DNA from 2 places in the Corynebacterium kozikiae genome. Region 1 is predicted to be linked to the other one. Evidence: riboswitches for the same ligand, from Rfam matches in the RefSeq annotation. Region 1 holds a riboswitch; the other holds the start of a gene.

The links. A riboswitch is a leader RNA that binds a small molecule or an ion and turns the genes downstream of it on or off. The one in region 1 is predicted to bind thiamine pyrophosphate.
Region 2: another riboswitch for thiamine pyrophosphate. It lies ahead of NQ018_RS06040 (ECF transporter S component); the one in region 1 lies ahead of thiM (hydroxyethylthiazole kinase).

The regions. Positions count from the first base shown of each region.
Region 1 is NZ_JANIKJ010000013.1:46,632-53,437, reverse strand. Features, by position in the region: gene NQ018_RS08510 (Fpg/Nei family DNA glycosylase) at 1-592, shown strand, start outside; gene NQ018_RS08505 (bifunctional ADP-dependent NAD(P)H-hydrate dehydratase/NAD(P)H-hydrate epimerase) at 602-1,981, shown strand; gene thiD (bifunctional hydroxymethylpyrimidine kinase/phosphomethylpyrimidine kinase) at 1,966-2,775, opposite strand; gene thiE (thiamine phosphate synthase) at 2,772-3,392, opposite strand; gene thiM (hydroxyethylthiazole kinase) at 3,392-4,189, opposite strand; TPP riboswitch at 4,179-4,268, opposite strand; gene leuS (leucine--tRNA ligase) at 4,303-6,806, opposite strand, start outside.
Region 2 is NZ_JANIKJ010000007.1:21,381-28,186, forward strand. Features, by position in the region: gene NQ018_RS06020 (Abi family protein) at 1-346, shown strand, start outside; gene NQ018_RS06025 (patatin-like phospholipase family protein) at 555-1,397, opposite strand; gene NQ018_RS06030 (DUF808 domain-containing protein) at 1,372-2,310, opposite strand; gene zupT (zinc transporter ZupT) at 2,411-3,190, shown strand; TPP riboswitch at 3,202-3,296, shown strand; gene NQ018_RS06040 (ECF transporter S component) at 3,286-3,867, shown strand; gene NQ018_RS06045 (ABC transporter ATP-binding protein) at 3,867-5,186, shown strand; gene NQ018_RS06050 (energy-coupling factor transporter transmembrane component T family protein) at 5,183-5,920, shown strand; gene NQ018_RS06055 (nucleoside/nucleotide kinase family protein) at 5,917-6,363, shown strand; gene NQ018_RS06060 (peptide ABC transporter substrate-binding protein) at 6,596-6,806, shown strand, end outside.

The sequences.
Region 1 (6,806 bases):
TTTGATCGGCTCATGGCGCTTTGAACCCCCTCATGAACAATGGGGCCAAATCCGCCTCCAAATTGCCAACGCGACCGTGGCGGCAAACCTCCGCGGGCCGCAATTTTGCCGACTGCTGGACGCCGATGCGGTGGCGGGGATCGTCGGAAAGCTCGGCGCCGACCCCCTCTTGCCTTTCGACCCGCACACCTACGCGGCGGTAGAGGCGAAGGTGAAGCGATCCCGCCGAAGCATCGGCTCGCTGCTCATGGACCAAAAGCTTTTCCCCGGCGTGGGCAATATCTACCGGGCAGAAACGCTGTTCCGCTTAGGGATCTCACCTTTTACACCAGGGTTCCACGTGAAACTTCGGCCAATTTGGGACGACCTCGTACTGCTCATGGACCAGGGCGTGGAGTCAGGCCGCATCGACACCGTCCGCCCCGAACACACACCCGAGGCGATGGGTCGCGCACCACGCAAAGACGACCACGGCGGGGAAGTGTACGTCTACCGACGCGCCGGGCAGCCCTGCTACGTCTGCGGCACGCCCATCGCCATGCAGGTCATGGAAGGGCGCAACCTCTTCTGGTGCCCTAGCTGCCAGGAGTAGGTTAAAGGCATGCAACCCGCCTATCTCAGCAGCACCATCCGCGCGGTGGAAACGCCGATGATCGAGCAGTCGCCGCCAGACTTCCTCATGAAACAAGCGGCCAGGCACCTCGCATGCGAGCTCAGCGCGCTAGGCGGGCCCACCGTGTTCGCTGTGGGTGGCGGAGGCAACGGCGGCGACGGCCTCTACGCGGCCTCAATCCTGCACTCCCAGGGGCACGACGTCGAAGTGGTCCTCATCCACCCCGAAGGCAAAGCGCACCCGCCGGCGTTGGCGGCCTATCCTGGGCCAATAGTGACCACCCCCTCATGGACAAACTACGTCCTTGTAGACACCATCCAGGGGCTTGGCTCCACACCGATGGACGCACGCACTGCCGCATTGTGGGGGCGCCTGGCCGCGTCGGCACGGTGCGTAGTCTCCGTGGACATCCCCACCGGCATCGACGCCGACACCGGAACCGGCGATGGCGTCCGCGCCGACCTCAGCGTGACCTTCGGCGGCCTCCGCGTTGCACACGCACTCAGCAACAACTGCGGCACTGTGCGTTGCCATGACATTTCCGACGCCGCCGGCACCGCACTCAGCGCGGCCCTACGCGCCCACGAGGCGGCAACACAGTACGTAGATCTTGCAGACGGCGTGGCTTTTCCGCTCCCTTCGCTGGAGCCACGCGTGGAAGACAACAAATATGCCGGGGTAGTTGGGGTGATCGCGGGATCACCGATGTATCCCGGCGCGGCCGTATTGGCTACATACGCCGCTGTGCAGGCGACCTCCGCGATGGTGCGCTACGTCGGGCCGTGCTCCAGCGAGGTGCTGGCCTGGGCGCCTGAGGTTGTGGCTACCGAGAGTTTCGGGGAGGCGGGACGCTGCCAAGCATGGGTGTATGGGCCGGGGGTTTCCCATCACGAAGCTACCCTCATGGAAACGGAACTGCCCCTTCTTATTGATGCCAGTGGACTTGGTTTCATCACGCCTTCCGATCTTGCGCGCCGCAGCGCTCCCACCCTGATTACTCCCCACGCCGGGGAGTACGAGGCACTGTTTGGTACCCAACCCGTTGCCGAGGCGGCGCAGGAGACGGGAACGTACATTCTCCGCAAAGGGCGCCGCACCATGATTGCCGCCCCTGATGGTTTCACGTGGAACATCAACATTGGTAACTCGTGGCTAGCCACCCCGGGCTCTGGGGACGTCCTCGCCGGCATCCTCGGCGCATACGGTGCCCGCTGGGGCGAGTGGTCCTTGGCAACTATTGCACGCGGGGTGCAGGTCCACGCGGTGGCCGCAAAACTCAGCGCTCAGACTGAGTTTGGCGAGGCGCCAACCAGCGCGTCACGCATTGCGCGTTGCATTCCAGCGGCGACTGCCTACTGCACCTCTTGACGCCAAAAGTGGTGCACCGGGCCGTTACCCTGGCCGACGCTGAGCGCTTCCGCATGCACAATCGCGCCGTGCAGCCAATCCGTTGCCCAACGCAAGGCCTCCACCGGGGCCTCGCCCATGCCGAGCCTTGTCGCGAGCGCGGAGGAGAGCGAGCACCCTGTGCCGTGCGTGTTGTTCGTCTCCACGCGCTGTGAGGGCGCCGTGGCGAGCACTCCCTGCTTGTTCACTAGCGTATTGCCCGCCTCAGGACCACTTAGGTGTCCGGCCTTCACCACCACTTGCACATCAAATCGCTCTGCAAGGTGTTGCGCGATCTGAGTGGCCTGCTCCAGGTTTTTGATGGTTTCACGTGAAACATTGGCTAAAACCGCAAGCTCCGGAATATTCGGCGTAATCATCGATGCCGCAGGCAGAACTTCCCGGAGGCTATTTTCACCCTCCGAGCTCAACAGACGGTGCCCCGAGGTGGTGACCATCACCGGATCAATCACCACATGTTCAGGCTTGACCTCCTCAAGCCATCGCTTCACCACCGTGATTATGTCCGGGGATCCGAGCATGCCTACCTTTAGCGCATCAATCCGGACGTCATCGCTCACCGCGAGGAGCTGCTCGTACAGAAATTCAGGTGGGGGAGTGTGGATGGAGCGAACACCATGTGTATTTTGTGCCACCAGGGAGGTCACCACCGCCATGCCATACCCACCGGCTGCGGCGATGGACTTCAGATCGGCGTGGATGCCCGCCCCTCCGGTGGGATCAGTTCCAGCGATGGAAAGAACGTTGGGGATCATTTACTCTCCTGAAACATTGTGCGCAATCTTTCTGCGGCTTTTGCCGGATCCTGCGCCCCCATGATCGCCGACACCACGCACAGCCCATCCACGTGGGGCGCCAAATCTTTGGCGTTGCGCTCATCCACTCCTCCGATGGCCACGCACGCAACACCCCTACCTCTTGCCTCCTGCGCAATCTCCGCAACTCCTGCAACGCCGATGGCCTCGGGGGCGTCGGGCTTCGTGGCTGTAGCCTCCACGGGCCCCAAACCGATGACATCAGGCAAGCGAATCCCAAGGTCCACACACGCACGCCACTGCGCCATGGTTTCAATGGTGAGCCCAATCATCTGTTCTTCCGGAAGCAGCGCACGAGCCTGCTCATACGGCATATCCAACTGACCAATATGCAAGTGGAGACCCAATTCCTGCGCGATCTCAACGCAGTCATTCACAAAAATTGGGATGTGCGGGATGGCTTGTTGCAGAGCTATTGCTTGGGCGCGGAAAGAATCAGTGTCAGCGTGCTTATCCCGCAACTGGACCACCGAAACACCGCCGGATACGGCGCGGGCGACAAATTCTGGCAAGTCCACTTGGTAGGAGGGGTCCGTGACAAGATATAAATCCCACATCACGCCAGCTCCACCCTCTGCACAATCTCCGTGGCGCTCAATTGGTGCAACGCATCCAACCACGCAACCGCAAACGAGCCCGGTTGCTGCGCAAACTGCTCCCCGGCAACCGCACCTGCCGCCTTTGTGTGCGCATGCGCCGCGACAATTGCCCAGTGAAGATCCAAACCTTCGTTACGCGCTGCGCCAGCATAGGCAGCGCACAATGCCCCGAGAAAACATCCTGTGCCAATCACCAGCGCCATGGTGGGGTGTCCACCCGCGATCCACGTGAAACCTTGCTGGCTCACAACAAGATCTTTAGGTCCGGAGACAGCAACAATCGAACCGCTACTTTCAGCGAGCGCCTGTGCAACTTGAGGAGCGACTGCATCCGTAGCATCAACACCGCGTCCGCCCGTGCCGACGCCCGCCAGCACCGCAATTTCTGAGGCGTTCCCGCGGATCACGGTAGGGGAGTGCGTGAGTGCTTCCTGATAAAACTGCGTGCGATAAGGTAACGCGCCCGCCGCAACGGGGTCGAGTACCCACGGGGTATTTGCCTCAGCGGCACCCCGCATTGCCTCACGCATCCCGGCGTACTGCTGTTCACTGGGCGTGCCGGCATTAATCAGTACTCCGTCAGCCACATGTGCGAATTCCCTAGATTCCTCTGGGGTCTCGCACATCGCTGGCGTGGCACCCGCAGCCAACAGGGCGTTTGCAGTGACCTGGCTGACTACCTGATTTGTAAGGCATTGAACCAGGGGAGTGGTGTTTCTCAGGGCGTCAATGGACGCCAAAATAGCAGAATCCATGCGGTTTTCCTTCGCTAGTACGAACTAGATCAGGTTCAATGGGTATGTTCTCAGCCCGAAGGCACCCCAAACCAATGCTTAGATTCTACGGCAATGTTTCACGTGAAACATTGCTATTTCACTACGAGGTTCACCATCCTGCCCGGAACCACAATTTGCTTCACCACGTTCTTACCCTCGAGATGAGCCGCAACCCCCGCAACGGCGAGTTCGATGATGTGATCCTGGGCGGCGTCGGCAGGCACCATGATGCGACCCCTCACCTTGCCATTGACCTGCACCGGCAGCTCAATCTCATCATCGGTCAGGTACTGCTCATCGAATGCAGGGAACGGTACGAACGTAATGGTTCCCTGGTGGCCGAGGCGGCTCCAGAGCTCCTCAGCAATGTGCGGAGCGACTGGGGCGATCATGATGACCAGGGGCTCGATTGCCTCGCGCGGCGCGCCAGCAGGGTAGTTCTTGGTAAGGTAATTGACGTATTCGATCGCCTTTGCCACCACCGTGTTGATGCGTAGGCCCTCGTAGTCATCGCGGATACCAGCGATCGTGCGGTGAAGGGCTTTCAGATCATCCTGTGTGAGCGCGGCCTCGGTGGCCACCAGCTCACCAGTCTCCTCGCTCACCACCAGGCGCCACAGACGCTGGAGGAAGCGGTGAGAACCGATCACGTCCTTTGTAGCCCACGGGCGTGAGGTATCCAGCGGGCCCATCGCCATCTCATACACACGAAGGGTGTCCGCACCGAAATCGCGGCAAATCTCATCAGGTGCCACCGAATTCTTCAGTGACTTACCCATCTTGCCGTATTCCTGATTCACCTCTTCTCCGTTGTAGAAGAACTTGCCATCGCGCTCCTCCACTTCAGCCGCGGGCACATACACGCCACGGGAGTCCGTGTACGCGAATGCCTGAATGTAGCCCTGGTTGAAGAGTCTGCGGTACGGCTCCTTGGAGGTAACGTATCCCAGATCGAACAGCACCTTGTGCCAGAAGCGGGAGTACAGAAGGTGCAAAACAGCGTGCTCCACGCCGCCGACATACAAGTCCACACCGCCTGGGTCCTGCGGGCCATGCACCTCAGGGCGCGGTCCCGTCCAGTAGCGTTCGTTTTCAATGTTGCAGAACGCCTCATCGTTAGTGGGGTCAATGTAGCGCAACTGGTACCAAGAAGATCCCGCCCACTGCGGCATCACGTTCGTATCCCGGATGTACTTCTTTGGCCCATCACCCAGATCAAGTTCCACGTGAACCCACTCGGTGGCCTTTGCCAGCGGCGGTTGCGGCTCAGAATCCGCGTCCTCGGGATCAAAAGAAACAGGCTTGTAGTCCGCCACCTCGGGCAACTCCACCGGAAGCATCGATTCCGGCAATGCATGGGCTTGGCCGTGTTCGTCGTAAACCACGGGGAAGGGCTCACCCCAGTAGCGCTGACGTGCAAACAGCCAGTCGCGGAGCTTGTACTGAATCTTTTCCACGCCCTTGCCCTGCTCAGACAGCCACTCAATTGCCCTGGCAATTGCGTCCTGCTTGCCGAGCCCATTGAGGTCAAGGCCCTGGTCATTTGCAGAATTGATGTGCGCCGCATCCTCAGTGAACGCCTCGGTGGACACATCGCCGTCCAGCACTGGGACGATTGGAAGCCCGAACTCGGTAGCAAACTCGTAGTCGCGAGTATCATGCGCCGGCACCGCCATGATCGCGCCCGTGCCATATCCGGTCAGGACGTAATCACCAATGAATACAGGAATCTGCTCACCGGAAACGGGGTTCGTGGCGTAAGTGCCCAGGAAGACACCAGTCTTTTCCTTATTCTCCTGGCGTTCCACATCAGACTTCGCGGCGATTGCGCGGCGGTATTCCGCAACAGCCTCCGCGGGAGTGGACTGCCCAAACGTCCAGCGCTCATCTACGCCCTCATAGCTTTCGCCCACGAGCACGTCCACAAGCTCGTGCTCAGGGGCCAGCACCATGTATGTTGCGCCGAATAGCGTATCCGGGCGGGTAGTGAACACGGTGAGCTTGTGGCCTTGCGCCTCAAAATCCACCTCTGCACCACGCGAGCGCCCAATCCAGTTGCGCTGCATGCTCTTGACCTTTTCAGACCAATCAAGAAGGTCCAGATCATCAATCAAGCGATCCGAGTATGCAGTGATGCGCATCATCCACTGGCTCAACTGCTTCCGGAACACCGGGAAGTTACCGCGCTCCGAACGGCCATCCGCAGTAACCTCCTCATTTGCAAGTACCGTACCCAAGCCGGGGCACCAGTTCACCGTGGAATTGGAGCGATAGACCAAGCGGAAGGTATCCAGCACCTTGGCCTGTTCCACGTGGTTCAACTCAGAGTAGGGGGCACCGAACTCCTCGGGGGTTGGTACTTCACCCGACTCAAGCAGAGGGATGAGCTCGGCGATCGGACGCGCCTTTTGCTGACTCTGGTCAAACCATGCATTGAAAATCTGGAGGAAGATCCACTGGGTCCACTTGTAGAACTCCGGGTCCGTGGTGGCTACGCTTCGGCGGCGATCATGACCCAGCCCGAGCATGTCGAGCTGATGGCGCATGTTCTCAATGTTCGCCATCGTGGTGGTGCGAGGGTGCGTGCCAGTCTGGA
Region 2 (6,806 bases), on a different contig from region 1:
ACGGGCAGCTCAGAAAAGCCTTCTTCGCGCATACCGCAGCCATGAAGTAGTCATTGAGGTTGAATTAGGAGGCCTGAGGTATTATCCCTCCTTCCAGTTCCGCGGCGGAAAGATCATTGACGCCCTTGCTGAGATCAACAAAGAGCTCCTCTCTTCGTGCACACAACTGAATGGGACTGACAAAGCGAGGGCGCTGCTGGACTGGTGGCAGACTCCACTTCCAAACCTGGTTCCAAATGCGATTGGGGGCAACCAGTCACCGCTCCACCTGTTGAACCAGGTCCCGGAAGCACAGTTCGAGGCGATAGTGCAAGAGGCGGGCGCACTGAAGACATTCAATCCGTAGGCGTGCCTGCTTCTTTGATCGAGCATCTGATGGCCTACAGACTATTGGAGGAATGCATACTGAAATACTTGCCGGGTGTTTTGCTATTGCGCACGAATTCTGGATCAACTCACGTTGCCTGAGCCACACGAGGCGGCGGCAGATAAAAATTGTAGACCATCTGTATCAGCAAAACTTGGTGGAGCTTAGATTGAACGAGTTTCGCAGCTCACATCCACCCGAGCAGGGCATCAATTTCGCGTTTCGCCTGCTCAGCGCCGGCTTCGTAGTTTGCCTGAAGTTTTGCTAATTTGCGCTCGGAGTTGCCGATCAGCATGCGTTCCGGGTAATACACATACGCCGCGCCGCTTTGCTCCAGTGCGTCGATCTCATCGGCGGTGGCGTTGTACCGTTCATGGCGAGTGCCTATGGCGCGTGCGACAGCGGGGTAGCGGCGCAGTACTCGCCCAGCGGAGCTCGGCTTCCGACGAAACCCTCGCGGCCGCGAACGCAACACCACAAAACGCTCGTAGCCAGCCTCTTTGGCCGCATCTAGGGCCAGGCCTCCAGAGGCACCAAGAGCGCCATCTACATAGGGGGCACCGTCAATGTAGGTGATTGGCATGAACAGGGGCATGGTGGAGCTTGCGCGTACACGTACCACAAGATCGTCTACGGTTGGGCAGTCCTGTTTGCCCCAATGCACTGTCTCCCCGGTGTCCGCGCGCATGGCACTGATGTCCATTGCGCTGGGATGCTGCCGGAATGCCTCAAAGTTGAAGGGGTAGGGCCCTTTGGTGGATTCCTCGTAGATAAAGCGCGAGTTGAAATACCCCTGGCCGCGCAGCCAGGAACCAAAGCCCCCTGCCCGCGGGTCCACCACCATGTCGATGAAGCTGGCTTTGGCCCGCTCCGCATCCCTGGATAAGTACGCCACAGCCAGCGACGAGCCCGCACTGATCCCCGCAACCATCCCGAAGTCCTGGCGCGCGTCGATAAGCAGCTCCACCATGGGGGCGAGGTAGCTGTTGCGCGTGCCGCCGCCTTCAATGATCAGCGCAGTGCCGCTCATGCTGGTGCTTCTTGTGTGGAATGAAGTGCATGATGGCCACTACGACCGCGCCCACGATGAGGCCGAAGATGAGGGAGAAGAATGTGTCTACCAGCCACATCACAAAACCGCCCAGGTGCTCCACCTTGTCCGTCATGGAGTGGACAAAGCCGTAGGGAGCGTGCCAGCCGAGCTCGTCGAGGCCCACGAGGAGGATATGGCCGCCAACCCAGAGCATGGCGAACATGCCGATGAATGCAATGACCTTGAGCACCTTTGGCATTGCGGAAACCAGCCCGCGGCCAAAGCGCTGAGCAGCTCCGCTTTCTTTCTTGGTGAGCGCCAGACCCATGTCATCCATCTTGACCAGCAGCGCCACGGCGCCGTACACGCCCACGGTTACTGCGATTGCCACGGTGATCAGCACGGCAGCTTCCATCCAGATGGTTTGGTCAGCCACCTCGTTGAGGGAGATCGCCATGATTTCCGCGGAAAGGATGAGGTCCGTGGTGATTGCGCCGCGGACCAGCGAGTCTTCGTCCTTGGCGCCTGCCTCGTCCTCTTTTTCATGCTGCTGGCCGGAGACCAGCTCCCACACTTTCTCTGCACCCTCAAAGGCCAGGTACACGCCGCCCACCATCAGGATCGGGGTGAGCGCCCACGGTGCGATGGCGTTCAACACCAACGCGATGGGGAGGATGATCACGAGCTTGTTGAACATCGAGCCCTTGGCGATACGCCAAATGATCGGCAGCTCGCGGGCGGGCTGCACGCCCTGCACGAAACGCGGGGTCACGGCGGCGTCGTCTACCACCACACCCGCAGCTTTCGCGGAAGTTTTTGCGGCAGCGGCCGCCACATCGTCAACGTTTGCCGCTGCGGTGCGCGCGATCAGCGCGACGTCATCAAGCAGGGCAGCGAGTCCACCGGCCATAACAATTACATCCCATCTTGAAGGTGATTCGTCCCGCTCATTCTATGCGTTGGGAAAGCAGATTCCTCATAGAGCGCACTCTTTGTGATGTAATTGCGGAATGGAAGTCTTGTTTGCGTTTGGTCTCACCTTGTTTGCGGGGCTTTCCACGGGGATTGGCGGGGCAATTGGCGTTGCCACCAAAAGGTCCACTGACCGTTTCCTCGCCGCCACGTTGGGGTTTTCCGCCGGAGTGATGCTCTACGTCTCCTTCATGGAGATCTTGCCCAAGGCCACCGAGGAACTGGGCGCTGCATTGGGGGAGGTGCCCGGGAACTGGGCAGCGGTAGCATGTTTCTTTGCCGGGATTTTGCTGATCGCTGTGATCGACCGCCTGGTTCCCACGGCCATCAATCCACATGAGCGGCAGGGGGTGGAGCAGCGTAAGCGCGCCATGAAGCAGATGGGTGTGCTCACCGCCATCGCAATTGGTATTCACAACTTTCCGGAGGGCTTTGCCACCTTCCTGGCGGGCCTTACAGACCTGTCTATTGCATTGCCCGTGGCCGTTGCTATTGCAATTCACAACATCCCGGAGGGTATTGCGGTGGCTGTGCCCATGCGGGAGGCAACCGGGTCCAGGAAAGCGGGCTTTTGGTGGGCGTTCATCTCCGGCCTTGCGGAGCCCGCGGGGGCACTCGTTGGATACCTTATTCTCTTGCCATTTTTGGGTCCGGTTGCGCTGGGGGTGGCGTTTGGCATGGTGGCAGGCATCATGGTGTTTATCTGCCTGGACGAGCTTCTGCCTACCGCGGTGGCCACAGGCAAACACCACACCGCTATTTACGGGCTGATCGGGGGCATGGCAGTGATGGCGCTTTCACTGCTTTTGTTCCTGTGATATAAACATGAAATTAGTTCTACGGGTGCTCAAAAAGTGGGCTGAGAAAGACCGTTGAACCTGATCCGGGTAATACCGGCGATAGGGAGTGAACGATGCAACGTTGGCGTGTTATTGATATCCTCATTGCTTCCGTTTTGGGCATTGCCTGCGGATTGCTGTTTTGGATTTGGAATTCTATTGGCTACGCGTGGTACACCGCCGCGGACGCGTTAACACCTGGTTTCGGGGGTATAGCCACTGGCATTTGGCTGATCGGCGGGCCAATTGGTGCCCTGGTGATTCGCAAGCCGGGTGCCGCGATCTATGTTGAGGTGCTGGCTGCCGCGGTGAGTGCGGCGATTGGCAACCAGTGGGGGATTGAAACCCTGTATTCGGGTCTTGCCCAGGGCATTGGTGCCGAGATCCTCTTCTTGATCTTCGCGTACCGCCGCTTTGGCCTGGTTGTTGCGGCGCTTTCCGGCGTCGGTGCCGCTGTAGGTGCCTTCCTGTTGGAGCTTGTGACCAGCGCAAATTACGCAAAGTCCTTGGCTTTCAATCTCACTTACCTTTCCACGATGGCCATCTCCGGCATCATCCTCGCCGGTGGTCTGGCGTACTTCTTGGTCAAGGCTTTGGCCGCGACTGGCGCCTTGGACCGTTTCGCCGCAGGCCGTGAGGCGCGGGAACTGGTGTGATTCCTGGTGAAGTTGTAGCGCTTGGCTATGGGTACCGCCACGCCAGCCGCAAAAACCCCGCATTCACGGGGCTAGACTTCCATATTCGCCCAGGCCAGCGAGTGCTGCTGCTGGGGCCCTCCGGGGCGGGCAAATCAACACTCCTCGCTGCAATAGCAGGGCTTGACGACGAAGGCGAGCACTTCGGCAAAATTGCAGCCACCGGCACCGTTGGCATGGTGCTTCAGGACCCCGACTCCCAGGTGATCGCTTCCAAGGTTGGCGACGACGTGGCCTTTGGCTGCGAAAACCTCCAGGTGCCGCGAGAGGAAATCTGGCGCAGGGTGCCGATTGCCCTGCAGAAGGTGGGCCTGGACCTGCCGCTAGACCACCCAACAGCGCAGCTTTCCGGCGGCCAAAAGCAGCGCCTCGCGCTGGCAGGGGTCCTCGCGATGGGGGCGGACATCGTTCTGCTGGACGAGCCAACCGCGAACCTCGACCCCACGGGAGTAGAAGAAGTGGTGCGCGCGGTGGCTGCGGTGGATGCCACTGTAATCATTGTGGAACACCGGGTGTCTACCTGGATTGAGCAGGTAGACACCCTCATGGTGCTCACTGAAACTGGATCCGTGATCATGGGGCCGCCGGAAGAGATTTTGGCTGAACACGGGCAATGGCTTGCTGAGCAAGGCGTGTGGATCCCCGGGCAGGACCCGCATTTTCCGCCGGCGATTGCCAAGGATGCTCCAGCGGTGATTGAAACCCGTGACCTTGTGGTCGGGTGGGACGCTCCGGTGACCGGGCCTTTGAATCTCCACTTCCCTGAAGGAGTTTCAACGGTGATCACTGGGCCAAACGGTGCGGGAAAATCAACCCTGCTGCTCACGCTCGCCGGATTGTTACCACCACAAAGTGGCCAGGTCCGCGTGAACCTGGATTTGGGGCCGGACCCGTGGAAGTGGAAGTCGGCTCAGCTTGCCCAGCGTTTTGGCTACGTGTTCCAAGACCCTGAACACCAATTCGTGACGGCGTCGGTAGAGGATGAGCTAGGGGGACAGGGCGGCGATCTCCTTGCCCGCTTGGGTCTTGCACACCTGGGCAAAGCGAATCCTTTTACACTCTCCGGTGGGCAAAAGCGCAGGCTGTCCGTTGCCACCTGTTTGGTGAATTCCCCGAAAGTGGTGTTTTTGGACGAGCCCACGTTTGGCCAGGATCGCACTACCTTCCGCGAGCTCGTAGGCCTGCTGCGTGAGCTCACAGACAGGGGCACAACGGTGATTTCTGTCAGTCATGATCCCTTGTACTGCCGTGCGATGGGGGACAAGGTGGTGGCGCTGTGAACCCCTTGGCCAGGATCATCGGGCTCGCGGTGCTCACCACGCCGTTGCTGCTGAGCGTGGATGTTGTCTCTGCGGCGGTGGCGCTCACGTGTACGGTGCTGTGTGCGCCGCTGCTGGGCGTCGGCTGGGCAACGCTTTTGCGCCGCGGCGTGCCGATATTTTTGGCAACGCCTATCGCGGGCATTTCCATGGCGCTCTACGGACGGCCTGAGGGCAGGGAGTATGCGTCGTTTCTCTTTGCCCACATCACGGATAATTCGCTGCAGTTGGCGCTCGCGATCATGGTTCGCGTGCTCGCCGTGGGTCTGCCGGTGGTGGTGCTACTCGGAAACATCGACCCCACTCGCCTCGGCGACGCCCTCGCGCAAATCCTTAAGCTCCCCAGCCGCTTCGTGATCGCCGCTGTGGCCTCCACCCGTTTGATTTCGCTCTTTCAGCGCGATTGGCAGTCCCTTGCACGTGCGCGCCGAGCCCGCGGTATCGCGGATCAGGGCCGCATTAAAAACGCTTTCTCCATGGCGTTTGGCCTGTTGGTGTTGGCGTTGCGCAGGGGGTCGAAGCTGGCCACCGCCATGGAGGCCCGCGGTTTCGGACGCTTCTCTACTCGCACCTTTGCCCGGTCTTCCTCCTTCGCCGCCGTTGATTACGCGCTCATCGCTGGTTGCGCCGCCATTTCCACCACCGCCCTCACCACTGCAGTGCTCACAGGCTCCTTTAGGTTCCTCGGCGCATGATTGTGCTTATCGACGGGCCATCGGGCGCCGGGAAAACAACGTTCGCTGGGCAGCTTGGGGCGGTGCTTGGCTGGCCCGTGGTTCACCTGGATGATTTTTATCCCGGTTGGGGTGGTCTCGCGGCGGCGCGTGACATGGTGGTGCGAGACGTCCTGGGGAGGCGGGGTTTCTGGCGTTGGGATTGGGAACGAAATGTTCGCGGTGAGTGGGTGGACCTTGATTACGAGCACCTCATCATTGAGGGGGTGGGGGCGATTTCTTCGGAGTCCCTGGACGTGGGGGAGACGTTCGCGGTTGTGCTCACTGCCCCCGAACAGGTGCGCCGGGAACGTGCCTTGGCTCGTGATCCCTATTACGAACCTTATTGGGAGATGTGGGCATGCCAAGAAAAGGAGCATTTCGCGCAGTTGCCGTGGGAAAGGGTGCACGTCATTCGGGGGTAGGGAAGTGTACCCCTGTAGTGGCTTTTTGTGGGAACGGTGGCCAAGCATACAGTTTTGGCATGTTTAAGGGTATGAGCTGCAGTGATGGCCTAAATGAACTGTAGGTAAACCGGACATTTCCTGCTACCTGATAGTTATTGTGATGTGCTTTGGACCTCTACGGGCTTGCATGACGTACGTCACGCATTATTATCCCTCTTGTCCCGTAGTTCATAGAGAATGAGGTTCACTTATGACCCTGAAGAAGACCTTTGCGGTGGGCATGTCCGCCGCCCTGGCACTTGGCCTTGCCGCTTGCTCCAGCAACAACTCGGAGAACGCTGCATCCTCGGATTCCGGCACGAACTACGTGTTGGCGAACGGTTCTGAGCCACAGAACCCTCTGATCCCAGCGAACACCAACGAGACCGGCGGCGGCCGCATTGTGGACCTCATCTACTCTG